DNA from 2 places in the Comamonas sp. 17RB genome. Region 1 is predicted to be linked to the other one. Evidence: predicted binding sites of a transcription regulator. Region 1 holds the regulator's gene; the other holds the start of a gene.

Evidence for each region. Region 1 encodes NrdR, which represses ribonucleotide reductase genes. Its sites were predicted from a motif close to CACNANATNTNGTG; they were not measured.
Region 2: QM470_RS05710 (ribonucleoside-diphosphate reductase subunit alpha) is a predicted target of NrdR. The motif match lies at 5,372-5,385, and genes of this name have one in related genera.

The regions. Positions count from the first base shown of each region.
Region 1 covers NZ_JASHHY010000005.1:50,103-57,196, reverse strand. The annotation lists gene QM470_RS10400 (DUF748 domain-containing protein) at 1-1,471, opposite strand, end outside; gene QM470_RS10395 (lytic transglycosylase domain-containing protein) at 2,187-3,008, shown strand; ZMP/ZTP riboswitch at 3,201-3,380, shown strand; gene glyA (serine hydroxymethyltransferase) at 3,415-4,662, shown strand; gene nrdR (transcriptional regulator NrdR) at 4,690-5,139, shown strand; gene QM470_RS10380 (VTT domain-containing protein) at 5,332-6,306, shown strand; gene aroC (chorismate synthase) at 6,376-7,094, opposite strand, start outside.
Region 2 covers NZ_JASHHY010000002.1:549,844-556,937, forward strand. The annotation lists gene flhD (flagellar transcriptional regulator FlhD) at 158-484, shown strand; gene flhC (flagellar transcriptional regulator FlhC) at 530-1,072, shown strand; gene ffh (signal recognition particle protein) at 1,417-2,808, opposite strand; gene QM470_RS05695 (cytochrome C assembly family protein) at 3,169-3,966, shown strand; gene QM470_RS05700 (PP0621 family protein) at 3,963-4,196, shown strand; gene ampD (1,6-anhydro-N-acetylmuramyl-L-alanine amidase AmpD) at 4,356-4,937, shown strand; gene QM470_RS05710 (ribonucleoside-diphosphate reductase subunit alpha) at 5,467-7,094, shown strand, end outside.

The DNA of each region.
Region 1 (7,094 bases):
CGCGGCCCACCTCGAAGGGCACGCCGTCAAGCACCACGCCCACCTGGCCCACTTCCAGCGTGCCGTGGCCGGACAGGCGCGCATGCGAGGCACCTTCGAATCCAGCCAGCGCCAGACGGCCTTCAAACTGGCTGTCGCCCTGCATGGGCCAGGTGACCTGGCGGCCGGACAGGGCCAGATCGCGCACCTTGACCTCGGCAGCGGGCTTCAGGGTTTCATCGGTCCAGCTGACCTGCCCCTGTTGCACATCCCACTGCGCCACTTCAATCTTCCAGGGTGTGGGGCCGGCAGCCGCTGCGGGGGCAGCCGCCTGGGCGGCGCCCGGCTGTGCGCCCTGGCTGGCGGCGGCCGCAGCCGCCGTGGAGGCGTCCGGCACGGCAGGGTCGGCAGCAGGCACCGCCGCCGAGGCTTGCGCCGGGGCTGGCGCGGCACTGTCGGCCGTGGGCTTGGCGGGTTCCGGGAATTTCAACAGCTGGCCGTTGGCATCCAGGCGCAGCGCCAGCGAGGGCTTTTGCAGACTGACACGGCCGAGCTTGACCACGCCGGCCAGCGGCTGCACATCGGCCAGATCGATTTCCAGCGCTTCCCACTGCAGCCAGTCCTTGCCGGCCAGGTCCTGCAGCTTGGCGCCGGTGGCCTGCACCTTGCCGGACAGGCGCACCACAGAGTCGGTGTGCTGCTCGAAGGCCACGTCGATACGGGCCTGCAGCATGGCGTCCTGCAGCTTCAGCGGCAGGCTGGCAGGCCAGTAAGGCAGATAGGGCTTGAGGTCCAGGTCCTGCACCGTCAGCGTGGCGGCGGTCTTGCGGTCCTGCGCAAACGGGGTGCTCTGCGCCTCGCTGGCAAAGCGGCTGCCATTGAGGTCGAACGACAGCTCCGGCTGCACCTTGACCTGGCGCTTGGACGGCAGGCTGCTCACGAACGGCAGCTTCAGCTGCAGGTCCTTGAGCAGGTGGTCGGCGCCGGCCACCTTGTCCTGCAGGGCCAGGCGGCCGTCGCTGATCTCGATGTTGTACAGCGCAAAGCGCGGCAGGTCGCCGCTGCTGTCTTCCTTCTTGTCAGCACCCAGCTTGTCCAGAATGTCCTGGATATCCAGTTTGCCGGGCTCCAGCTGGGCCAGGCGGATGTGGGGAGAGTCGAGCTGGATGGCATCCACCACCGGGCCCCAGCGCAGTAGAGAAGACATCTCTGCATCTATATAGATACGCGCTATGGAAACCTGGGGTTCCGGCTGGCCGTCGGCGCCAGCCAGTGCGAGGTCGTGCAGGCTCAGTTCCATGGTCCAGGGGGAGAACTCCACCTTGCCCACGGTCAGCGCCCGGCCCAGGGCCTGGCTGCCTTGCTTTTCAATCAGATGCTTGGCGGCCCAGGGGAAGCTCAGCCAGGTGAGCAACCACAACGCCACGACCGCAGCCGCACCCCACCCCAACCTGCGCCACAGCGTGGCACTGCGCCAAAATTGCAATTGCATGCTTATGCACCTTCTCCTTGTGCATGGAATCTATCGTGTTCGCGGCGATTGCACCAGAAACTGCCTGCACTGGACAGTGAAAGAGTGCAAAAACACGAAAGCCCGGATGCCAGCTACGCCGGCGTCCGGGCTTCACGGCAGGCGCAAAGGCCGGTGCCGCTAGAGCATCAGGGAGAGGATCGTCCCCGCATGCCCGGAAGCAATGATTGCTTCCATGGTGCCGTTCTTCCTCTTCACCTGCCACTGGCACCTAGCTGGTCCATGGCAATCGGGTTCCGAGGTTTCTGGCGATGCCTGCGCGTTGCAGACGACTCCAATGTAATCACCGCCATCGGCGAAATCAATCGTTTCTGACAAACTCTTTCATCTGTTTGATAGCGAACGCTCACTGCAGCCTGATCTCCCGGACTTAAGGGGGCCGAGGACCGCATCCGCCTCAAAAACCTGGATGCACATACAGTTTTTATATACATTAAAATCATAACAGATAATTTTGATAGTATTGACCTGGAATTTAGCACCCCACTAGAATCCGCCCACTTTTGCTTTGAGTCATTTTTTTGACGTTTTTTGCTGCTTTTTGATCGCGCTCTTTTTCGCGATCCTCCCGCGCTCCTCCTGCATGGACCGCAGCACCACCCCACTGGGCGCCACCCTGTGAGCCGCCGGACCTCCGAGTCCACGGTCGCATAGGCACCCCCACGAAAGGAATGCTATGCCTGCATCTGCACAGGTAGTTTCCGGCTTGCGCACGTTCGCCAAGGACGTTGCCGACGGATTCATTGAAATCACCCACAACGGTTTTGCCCTGCTGGGTCTGGCCGTGGCCTTTGCCGCCATCCTGCTGATCAGCCGCCCTGACCTGCGCCATTCCGGCGAGGCCCAGCTGCGCGACTGGCTGCAGGCGCGCCAGGTGGCCACGCTGGGCACGCCGGTCGAACCGGATGCCGTGGAACGTGCCACCGCCACCAACCCGACGGAGCTGCCCAAGGAGCAGGCCGCCGTGGCGTACTGGCTGAGCAAGAAGTACCGTGTGGCCGCCGAGCCGCTGGCGGTGCTGGTCTCCGAAGCCTATGAGCTGGGCGAACGCAACCAGCTCGACCCCACACTGATCCTGGCCATCATGGCCATCGAATCCAGCTTCAACCCCTTTGCCCAGAGCTCCGTCGGTGCCCAGGGCCTGATGCAGGTGATGACCCGCGTGCACACCGACAAGTACGAACACTTCGGCGGCCAGCTGGCGGCGTTCGACCCGGTGAGCAATCTGCGCGTGGGCGTGAAGGTGCTCAAGGAATGCATCGCCCGTGCCGGCTCGCTCGAAGGCGGTCTGCGCTACTACGTGGGCGCTGCCAACCTGCCCAACGATGGCGGCTACGCCTCCAAGGTGCTGGCCGAGCATGCACGCATCCGCCAGATCGCAGGCCGCCCTGCACCGGCAGCGGCCCCTGCCAAGCCGGCGCTGGTGGCCAAGGAAGCCGCGCCCAGCACCGTGGCTGCGGCCGATGTGGTGGCCGACGGCAAGCTGCTGGTCAACTGAGCCGCCCTCTGCTTTCCCCTTTTTCCAGCCGGCGCAAGCCGGCTTTTTCATGGGCGCAATGCATGGGCGCGATGCATGGGCGGTGCACGGGCTGCACAGGGCCATGCACCGCCGCTGCGGCGGCACAAACCCAGGCCCGGAGACAGGCCCTTGCGGGTCAAGCCGCAAGGGCTGCGCTGGCTCCGCTACACTAATGGGGTACGCAACTGGCGATAGGCGCGGTTTATCGAGAACCGCGCTGACGTGGAACCACGGTGTGGCGCTCCTCCCCGATGAGCACCAGACCCGACAACCACCGGGGAGCGTACCGCCCAGGCCGCGCCAACACGGAATCGCCTGACGCGTGTTTAGCCGTTCGCCTGGGCAGCCCTTGGATTCAAGGGAATATCAAGTTCACAGGACTGCCATGTTTCAACGCACCGATACCGTCGAGAAAGTCGACCCCGAACTGTTTGCCGCCATCCAGGCTGAAAACCATCGCCAGCAAGAGCACATCGAGCTGATCGCCAGCGAGAACTACTGCTCGCCCGCCGTGATGGAAGCCCAGGGCTCCCAGCTGACCAACAAGTACGCCGAAGGCTACCCCGGCAAGCGCTACTACGGCGGCTGCGAGAACGTGGACGTGGTCGAACAGCTGGCCATCGACCGCATCAAGAAGATCTTTGGCGCTGAAGCCGCCAACGTGCAACCCAATTCCGGCTCCCAGGCCAACCAGGCCGTGCTGATGGCCTTCGCCAAGCCCGGCGACACCATCATGGGCATGAGCCTGGCCGAAGGCGGTCACCTGACCCACGGCATGCCGCTGAACATGTCCGGCAAGTGGTTCAACGTGGTGTCCTACGGCCTGAACGCCGACGAAGCCATCGACTACGACAAGATGGAAGCCCTGGCGCGCGAGCACAAGCCCCGCATCATCATCGCCGGCGCTTCGGCCTACGCCCTGCGCATCGATTTCGAGCGCTTCGCCAAGATTGCCAAGGAAGTCGGCGCCATCTTCTGGGTGGACATGGCCCACTATGCCGGCCTGATCGCCGCTGGTGTGTACCCCAACCCCGTGCCCCACGCCGACGTGGTCACCACCACCACCCACAAGAGCCTGCGCGGTCCCCGTGGCGGCGTGATCCTGATGAAGGCCGAGCACGAGAAGGCCCTGAACAGCGCCATCTTCCCCGGCCTGCAAGGCGGCCCGCTGATGCACGTGATCGCCGGCAAGGCCGTTGCGTTCAAGGAAGCCCTGACCCCCGAGTTCAAGGCCTACCAGGAACAGGTGGTGAAGAACGCCAAGGTGATGGCCGACACGCTGACCGAACGAGGTCTGCGCATCGTCTCCGGTCGCACCGAAAGCCACGTGATGCTGGTGGACCTGCGTGCCAAGGGCATCACCGGCAAGGCTGCCGAAGCCGCGCTGGGTGCCGCCCACATCACCATCAACAAGAACTCCATCCCCAACGACCCGGAAAAGCCGATGGTGACCAGCGGCATCCGCGTGGGCACCCCCGCCATGACCACCCGTGGTTTCAAGGAAGAGGAAACCCGCATCACCGCCAACCTGGTGGCCGATGTGCTGGAGAACCCCACGGACGAAGCCAATCTGGCTGCCGTGCGCGCCAAGGTGGCCGCACTGACCGCCAAGTTCCCCGTCTACAGCAAGTAAGCGGCTGCCTCGCCGACGGACTGCGCCATGAAGTGCCCTTTCTGCAGCCACCCGGACACCCAGGTCGTCGAGACCCGGGTCTCCGAAGATGGCAGCTTCATTCGCCGCCGTCGGCAGTGCGGGGATTGCGCCAAGCGCTTTACCACCTACGAACGCCCGGATGTGGCCTTCCCCGCGGTGGTGAAGAAGGATGGCCGGCGCATCGACTACGACCGCAGCAAGCTGCAGGGTTCGTTCCGCCTGGCGCTGCGCAAGCGCCCGGTGCCGGCCGGCCAGGTGGATGCGGCCATGGAGCGCATCGAGGAACAGCTGCTGACCTCGGGCGTGCGCGAGCTGCCTTCGAGCCGCATCGGCGAGCTGGTGATGAACGAGCTCAAGAAGCTGGACAAGGTGGCCTATATCCGCTTTGCCAGCGTCTACCGCAGCTTTGAGGACATCGAGGACTTCAAGCACCTGGTGGACGAAGTGCGCAACTGAAGCCCTTGCGCCACCGCGCCCCGACCGGCCGCCCGCCCTGTGCGAGGCGGCTTTTTCTTGCCCGGGCCAGGGCCCGCCCCGGGATTGTTCCGCCGTTGGAACACAGTCTTCCATGCCCACACCTAGGCAAGGCAGAAAGCCCCACGTAGCATGGCGGACTGCAGCCGCCCGTACGGCGGTCTGCCTGCTCCCATGGACATCGACACCTCCACCCTTCGCACCGCCCTCACGCTCTACGCCCCCGGCGTGGTGTTTGCCAATGTGCTGCTGCAGCAACTGGGCCTGCCGATTCCGGTGCTGCCCACGCTGCTGCTGGCCGGCAGCCTGGCCGCCAGCAGCCCACGCCTGGCGCTGCTGTGGGGCACGGCCGTGCTCGCCGCCATGCTGGCCGACCGGGTCTGGTATCTGGTGGGCCGGCGCTTTGGCACCCGCGTGCTGGCGTGGCTGTGCAAGCTCTCCCTGACGCCCGACAGCTGCATCAGCCAGACCGCCGACCGCTTTGGCCACTGGGGCCCCTGGTCGCTGCTGCTGGCCAAGTTCATTCCCGGTTTTTCGGCCGTGGCCGCCCCCATGGCCGGTGTGCTGCGCATGCCCGTGCCCCGCTTCACCCTGGCCGCGGCCAGTGGTGCCGGGTTGTGGGCCGGCGTGGCACTGGGCCTGGGCTGGCTGCTGCGGCGCCAGGTGGACGCGGCCCTGGCGCTGCTGCACACCCATGGCCCGCTGCTGGCCGTGGTGGCCGTGCTGCTGCTGGGCCTGTGGCTGGGCTGGAAACTGGTGCGCCGCCAGCTGTTTCTGCGCCTGGCCGCCATGCCTTCGGTCACCGCGGTGCAGTGGTGGCAGGCCCAGACCTCGGCCCAGCCGCCGCGCCTGCTTGATCTGCGCGGCCCGGCCCTGATTGCCGAGCTGGGTCCGATCACCGAGGCCCATGCCGTCACCCTGGCCCAGCTGCCGCGGCTGGTGCGCCACTGGCCGCGCGAGACGGCCATCGTCACCCTGTGCGCCTGCCCCCACGATGCCACGGCCGCCCGCGCTGCGCAGCGGCTGCGGCGCCTGGGCTTTGTCCACGCCCGCCACCTGCAAGGCGGTTTCGAGGCCTGGCAGGCACTGCAGCCCAGCGCCTCCACCCCGACGTCCACGGCCCCGGTGCTGGCCCCGGCGGCCTCCTGAAATGCACAACGCCCCACGGCGCAGGCCGGTGGGGCGTTGGGAGCCAGCGCGAAAGCCGCTACCGCAGATTCAGGGTGCTGCGGCCGGGATGGGGTTCAGCGGCAGGCTGACATCGCCGCACTGGGCGCGGTGGCGCAGCGCATGGTCCATCACCACCAGCGCCAGCAGCGCTTCGGCAATCGGTGCCGCGCGGATGCCCACGCAGGGGTCGTGGCGGCCCTTGGTGATGACCTCGGTGCTCTGCCCGTGGATGTCGATGGATTCGCGCGGGCTGATGATGGAGCTGGTGGGCTTGATGGCGATCGCCACTTCCAGGTCCTGGCCGGTGCTGATGCCGCCCAGCACGCCGCCGGCGTTGTTGGAGCGGAAGCCTTCGGGGCTGAGCGAATCGCCGTGCTCGGTGCCGCGCTGGGCCACGCTGGCAAAGCCGGCGCCAATTTCCACGCCCTTGACGGCGTTCAGGCCCATCATCACATAGGCGATTTCAGCGTCCAGCTTGTCGTACAGCGGCTCGCCCAGACCCACCGGCATGCCGGTGGCCTGCACGCGCAGCTTGGCGCCGCAGCTGTCGCCGGCCTTGCGCAGGGCATCCATATAGTCTTCCAGCGCCTGCACATCGGCCTGAGGGGCGAAGAAGGGGTTGTGCGGCACATGCTCCCAGCTCTCGAAGGCGATGGGCAACTCGCCCAGCTGGGTCATGCAGGCACGGAATTCGGTGCCGAACTGTTCCTTGAGCCATTTCTTGGCCACGGCGCCGGCGGCCACCGTGGGCGCCGTCAGGCGGGCCG
Region 2 (7,094 bases), on a different contig from region 1:
GGTGAGGGAACCAGACTCCGCGCACCGACGCACCCTGACTTCAGTTCCCCCATTGGGTTCTTCACAATCCATTCCATCAGATCGACAACAGCGCAAGACCGCAGCGATCTGAAAGACCAATCACTTTTGACTGGACTCCAAAGGAAAGGAACACCCAATGAACAACGACCAACTGCTCGCCGAGATCCGTGAAGCCAACCTCACCTACCTGATGCTGGCGCAAACCCTGATCCGCCAAGACAAGGCAGAAGCCGTGTTCCGTCTGGGCCTCAATGAAGACGCCTGCGACATCCTGGGTGCCCTCTCCGCCGCACAAGTTCTGAAGCTCGCCTCCCGCAACACCTTGCTGTGCAGCTTCCGTGTGGACGACGAACTGGTCTGGAGCCTGCTGACCAACCACAGCAGCAACAAGATCGGCAACGAAGCCACCAACACGCTGCACGCCAACATCCTGATGGCCAGCCGCGTCTCCGAAGTGCTGTAAGGCACACGCTGATTGCCCCACGCAACCACACACGGAGAAACCACCATGGCCACCACCACCAAGAGCGTGCTGAACGAGTCCAAGCAGATCGAACGCGCTGCCATGCTGATCGGCATGGGCGCCCGCATGCAGGTGCTCGAATCCGAAACCACGCTGTCGTATGAGCGCCTGATCCGCCTCTACAAGGAAATCGCTGGCAAGTCGCCGTCCAAAGGCCAGCTGCCGTTTTCCACCGACTGGTTCCTGACCTGGCAAGAAAACATCCACAGCTCGCTGTTCCTGAACATCTACGAATACCTGTCCAAGGGCGTGGAGTTGGATGCAGTCGAGCAGCTGACCAAGGCCTACCGCCTCTACAGCGAACAGATCGAAGCCGCCGGCCTGGATCTGATGCTGTCCTTCACCCGCGCCTGGCGCCTGGTGAAGTTCGTGGACGCCAACATGCTGACCCGCACCAAGTGCTCCAAGTGCTCCGGCATGTTTGTGACCGAACCCTATGAAAACGCACGCCACTACGAATGTGGCCTGTGCAACCCACCGGCCCGTGCCGGCAAGAGCAAGAGCGCAGGTGCGCTGATGCTCCACTGATTCACCCGTTCCCCTTTGGAAAACTCAACGCTTTCCGATTCATACCGCCCCGTCGCAAGACCGGGCGGTTTTTTTATGGGCGCCTGAAATAAAGGCGACTGGCGCACCGCACCTCCCACAGCGTCCCTTGCAGCGCCCGCTGCTCGTATCCGACACAAGCGCTGGCACCGCCAAGGCGGCAGATAACTTCACATCCGGGTCCACCACACGCCCCAACGCCCTACGGCCCGGTCGGCGGCACAGACCGCCGGCCCCCACCAAGCGGGCATAAAAAAGGCGCCTGTTGCAGGCGCCTGGTACACACACCGCGCTGCCATGGCAACAGCGCAGACAGCCAAGAAGGCTCAGAACGGCAGCTTGGGCATGCCGCCGCCACCCATCATGCCCTTCATGGCTTTCATGCCACCCATCTTCTTCATCATCTTCATCAGGCCGCCGCCCTTCATCTTCTTCATCATGGTCTGCATCTGCTCGAACTCCTTGAGCAGGCGGTTGACTTCCTGCACCTGCACACCTGCGCCGTCGGCAATGCGCTTCTTGCGGGTGGCCTTGATGATTTCGGGCTTTTTGCGCTCCTTGGCGGTCATGGAGCAGATGATGCCTTCCTTGCGCTTGATTTCGCGCTCGGCCTTGTCCATGTCCACGGCACCGGCCTTGGCGGTCAGCTCGGAAGGCAGCTTGTCCATCAGCGTGGACAGACCGCCCATCTGCTTCATCTGCTGGATCTGGGCCAGAAAGTCGTTCAGGTCAAACCCGTCGCCACTCTTGACCTTTTCGGCCAGCTTCTGCGCGGCCTCCATGTCCACGCCCTTGGTGACCTGCTCCACCAGGGCCACGATGTCCCCCATGCCCAACACACGCTGGGCGTGGCGGTCGGCATCGAACACTTCCAGGCCGTCGATCTTTTCCGACACACCGGCAAACTTGATGGGCGCACCGGTGATCTGGCGCACCGACAGGGCGGCACCACCGCGCGAGTCACCGTCCAGCTTGGTCAGCACGATACCGGTCAGCGGCAGCGCTTCCTTGAAGGCCTTGGCGGTGTTGATCGCATCCTGGCCCTGCATGGCATCGACCACGAACAGGGTTTCCACCGGCTTCAAGGTGGCATGCAGGTCCTTGATTTCGGCCATCAACAGCTCGTCGATGGCCAGGCGGCCGGCCGTGTCCACCAGCAGCACGTCGAAGAAATGCTTCTTGGCGTAGTCCAGCGCGGCCACGGCAATGTCGTGCGGCTTCTGGTCGGGCGTGGAGGGGAACCATTCGGCGCCGGCCTGGGCGGTGACGGTCTTGAGCTGTTCGATCGCCGCAGGGCGGTACACGTCACCCGAGACCGTCAGCACCTTCTTCTTGCGCTTCTCGATCAGGTGCTTGGCCAGTTTGGCCGTGGTGGTGGTTTTACCGGCACCTTGCAGGCCGGCCATCAGGATGATGGCGGGAGGCTGGGCATTCAGGTTGATGTCGGCCACACCCTCGCCCATGGTGGCGGAGAGTTCGGCATTCACGATGCCCACCAGGGCCTGACCGGGCTTCAGACTGCCCAGCACCTCCTGGCCCAGCGCCTTTTCCTTGACCCGGGCGATGAAGTCGCGCACCACAGGCAGGGCCACGTCGGCTTCCAGCAGGGCCATGCGCACTTCGCGCAGCATGTCCTGCACATTGGATTCGGTGATGCGGGCCTGGCCCCGCATCTCCTTGACGAGTCGCGAGAGTTTGTCGGTGAGTGCGGATGCCATAGCTGTCTGTTCCGGGGAAGAGTGGGTCGTGCTGCTGCCAAGGCAGGCTAGGTGCCTGCACAGCAGGGCCGGGGAAATATCGGTTGCCGCAGGTCCAGCCAGCGACAAAGGAGGTGGACGCGCGTGCGCCCCCGGGCGTAAGCACCAATTTTACATGCCCCACCCCTGCGCTGCCGCGCGCAGGGGAACGCCGCAGCCGCCCGGGGCGGCATGGCGCCTGCCCGGAAGCCCATATGCGCCGGTGCCCGGCCCCCGCCCGGCAGACAAACTGTGGTTTTCTGCGGCGCTTGGCCGCATTTCTGATGCTGACTTGCGCCCGCACAGCGGCGCAGCAGCTACGCCGACGGCTATCATCCAGATATGGTTCCGACCCCTTCTTCCTTGCCTGGCTGGGGCATGTCCATGGCCGCCATCCTGGCCTATGCCGTGCCCGCGCTGGGCATACGCCACCTCACGCCTGCCAAGGCCCGGCTGGCCCTGCGTTGCGCCTGGGTGCTGCACGGCCTGGCGCTGGTCTTCACCCTGCTGAACAGCCCGCCCCATTTTGGCTTTGCACCGGCACTGTCCATCACGGCCTGGCTGATGCTGACGGTGTACGCCGTGGAGCAGCAGCTCTTTCCCCAGATGCGGGCCCGCTGGGTGCTGGCCGCACTGGGCGCGGTCACGGTGGCCCTGGCCCTGGTGTTTCCAGGCCACCCGCTGCATGTCCAGGCCTCGGCCTGGTTGCCGCTGCACCTGGCGCTGGGCATTGCCTGCTATGGGCTGTTTGCCGCCGCCGTGGTGCACGGCGCGCTGATGAGCCAGGCCGAGCAGCGCATGCGCACCGGCGCCGAATCCGACAGCGGCATGCCGCTGCTGCTGCTGGAGCGGCTGACCTTCCGCTTTGTGACGGCCGGCTTCATCCTGCTGACGGCCACGCTGCTGGCCGGCTGGCTGTTTGGTGAACAGCTCTACGGCCACGCCTGGCGCTGGGGCCACAAGGAAATCTTTTCCCTGCTGAGCTGGCTGGTGTTTGCCGTGCTGCTGGTGGGCCGCGGCCGCTTTGGCTGGCGCGGCAACCATGCGGTGCGCATGATCTATGCCGGCGCGCTGCTGCTGCTGCTGGGCTATGTGGGTTCGCGCTTCGTGCTGGAAGTGGTGCTGGGGCGCTTGCAATGAAATACCTGCTGGTGATCGCCGTGGTGGCGGTGTTCTATCTGTATTGGAAGAAGCAGCGCCAGTCGCTGCGCCCCCCGGCGCCACCGTCCCAGCCCACGCTCGCGCCGCCCCAGCCCATGGTGGCCTGCGCCCACTGCGGCCTGCACCTGCCGCAACGCGATGCCCTGAACGATGCACAGCAGCAGTCCTACTGCTGCGAGGCGCACCGCAAGCTCGGCCCCCGCCCCTGAACCTGCGAACACCAGGACCTGCATCTGGCGACCGGAACGGGGCTTCCCGCCACTGCCTGGCAGCGGCGTCCCGCCCCGGTCTGCGGCAGCAGCAAATGCGCTATCGTGTGAACCGTTTGCAGACTCCCCTGGCGCCCTAAGCGGCAGACCCTTCTTCCCATGGACTTTGACCCGCCTGTGTGGCGTGACGGCTGGCTGTCCGGCGTGCGCCACCTGCCTTCGCCCAATTTCGGCCCCCGCCCTGCCCAGGCGCAGATCGATCTGCTGGTGGTGCATTCCATCAGCCTGCCGCCAGGCCAGTTCGGCACCGGCTGCGTGCAGCAGCTGTTCACCAACCAGCTGGACTGGGACGCCCACCCCTACTTCCAGGGCATTCGCGGGCTGGAGGTGTCCTCGCATTTCTTCATCGAGCGCACCGGCCAGATCTGGCAGTTTGTCAGTGCCGACGCGCGCGCCTGGCATGCCGGCCAGTCCAGCTGGCGCGGGCGCGGCAACTGCAATGACGACTCCATCGGCATCGAGCTCGAAGGCCTGGAAGGCCTGGGCTTTGAAGACGCCCAGTACACCAGCCTGCTGCAGCTGAGCGAAGCCATTGGCCAGCATTACCCGCTGCAGCACATCGCCGGCCACGAGCACATTGCCCCCGGCCGCAAGCAGGACCCCGGCCCCGGTTTTGACTGGCCGCGCCTGCAGCACCCCTTGCAGGCCCGCCACCCGGATTGGCAGTTTCCGCCGGCCTAGCCCCCCGCGTGCGTTCCACGCCGCCAGCAAGGTCATTGCGCTGAGCCCATGCCGCGCACCGCCCGCCACGGCGCCTTCTCCTTCTGCTTGGTGCGTACCCACACCCCTGCCACAGCGCGCCGTGAGGGCATGGGTGGGCAGACTTTCGCCCCCATGCGCTGCGTCAATCCCCATTGACCACAGGCTGCAGCCAAAACGCGACGCCCGAGCGGCAGACACGCCCCCGGACCACCGGTGCACACAATGCCGGTGCGCCATTGCCCGGCGCCATGGCCTGCCACCCCGCATGGCTTGCGGACTTTCGCCGGCAAAGCACCAGCGGGCGGGCGCTGCCCGCGTGTCAAGCCCCTGGCGCCACAGATTTTTTCCCGCTTCCGGCTTGGCAGCATAGGCCTGCGCAGTACACTACCCCTAGTGCTCGGCAATCGATCGAACACTACATCTAGTGTGTAACATCTTGTTGCAACTACCGCATTCAGACGCAGGGCCCCACAGCCGTCGGCCCCGCCATCCCAATCAAGAGGAACCCATGCAAGACGCACCGAATACCCTGTCTGCCGACCAGCCCACGACCACCCAGGTAGCGCTGGAGACCTACCAGGTGATCCGCCGCAGTGGCGATGTCGTGCCTTTTGCTCCGCAGAAAATCGCCACCGCCGCCACCAAGGCCTTCCTGGCCGTGCGCGGCGCCCAGGGCGCTGCGTCCGCCAGCGTGCGCGAAACCGTCGACAGCCTGACCCACGCCGTGATCCGCGCCCTGGTGCGTTCGCGTCCAGGCGGCGGCACCTTCCACATTGAAGACATCCAGGACCATGTGGAACTGGGTCTGATGCGTGGCGGTCACCAGGATGTGGCCCGCGCCTATGTGCTGTACCGCGAAGCCCGCAACCAGGAACGCGCCGCCGCCAAGAAGAAGGCCGAGGAAGAAGCCGCAGCCGCCGCAGCCCCCAAGCCCACGCTGCACGTGACCGACAACGGTCAGCGCCAGCCGCTGGACCAGGAACGCCTGCAGGCCCTGTTTGAAGCCGCCTGCCGCAACCTGAACCCCGATATCTCCGCCGCGCCCATCCTGAGCGAGACGCTGCGCAATCTGTACGACGGCGTGCCGCTGGCCGAGGTCTACAAGGCCGCCATCCTGGCCGCCCGCACCCTGATCGAGACCGATCCCGACTACACCTATGTCACCGCCCGCCTGCTGCTGCACACCATCGTGCGCGAAGTCATGGGCCGCGATGTGCAGCCGGCCGACATGGACGCGGCCTATGCCGACTACTTCCCCGGCTTCATCCAGAAGGGCGTGGACAACGAGCTGCTCAACCCCGAGCTGCTGAAGTTCGACCTGCCCCGCCTGGGCAAGGCACTGAAGGCCGAGCGCGACCAGCAGTTCGACTACCTGGGTTTGCAGACGCTGTACGACCGCTACTTCCTGCACGTGCGCAAGACGCGCATCGAGCTGCCGCAGAGCTTCTTCATGCGTGTGGCCATGGGCCTGGCGCTGCAGGAGTCCGACCGCGACGCCCGCGCCATCGAGTTCTACGAACTGCTGAGCTCGTTCGACTTCATGTCTTCCACGCCCACGCTGTTCAACAGCGGCACGCTGCGTTCGCAGCTGTCGAGCTGCTACCTGACCACCGTGTCCGACGACCTGGGCGGCATCTACGACGCCATCAAGGAAAACGCGCTGCTGTCCAAGTTTGCCGGCGGCCTGGGCAACGACTGGACCAATGTGCGCGCCCTGGGCGCCCGCATCAAGGGCACGAACGGCGAATCGCAAGGCGTGGTGCCTTTCCTGAAGGTGGTCAACGACACGGCGGTGGCGGTGAACCAGGGCGGCAAGCGCAAGGGCGCTGTCTGCGCCTACCTGGAAACCTGGCACCTGGACATCGAAGAATTCCTGGAACTGCGCAAGAACACCGGCGATGACCGCCGCCGCACCCACGACATGAACACGGCGAACTGGATTCCCGACCTGTTCATGAAGCGCGTGGTGGAAAACGGCGAATGGACCCTGTTCTCGCCTTCCGATGTGCCCGAGCTGCACGACCTGTTCGGCCAGGCGTTCGAGAAGGCCTACACCGCCTACGAAGCCAAGACCCAGACCGGCGAGATCACGCTGTTCAAGCGCGTGCCCGCCGTGGATGTGTGGCGCAAGATGCT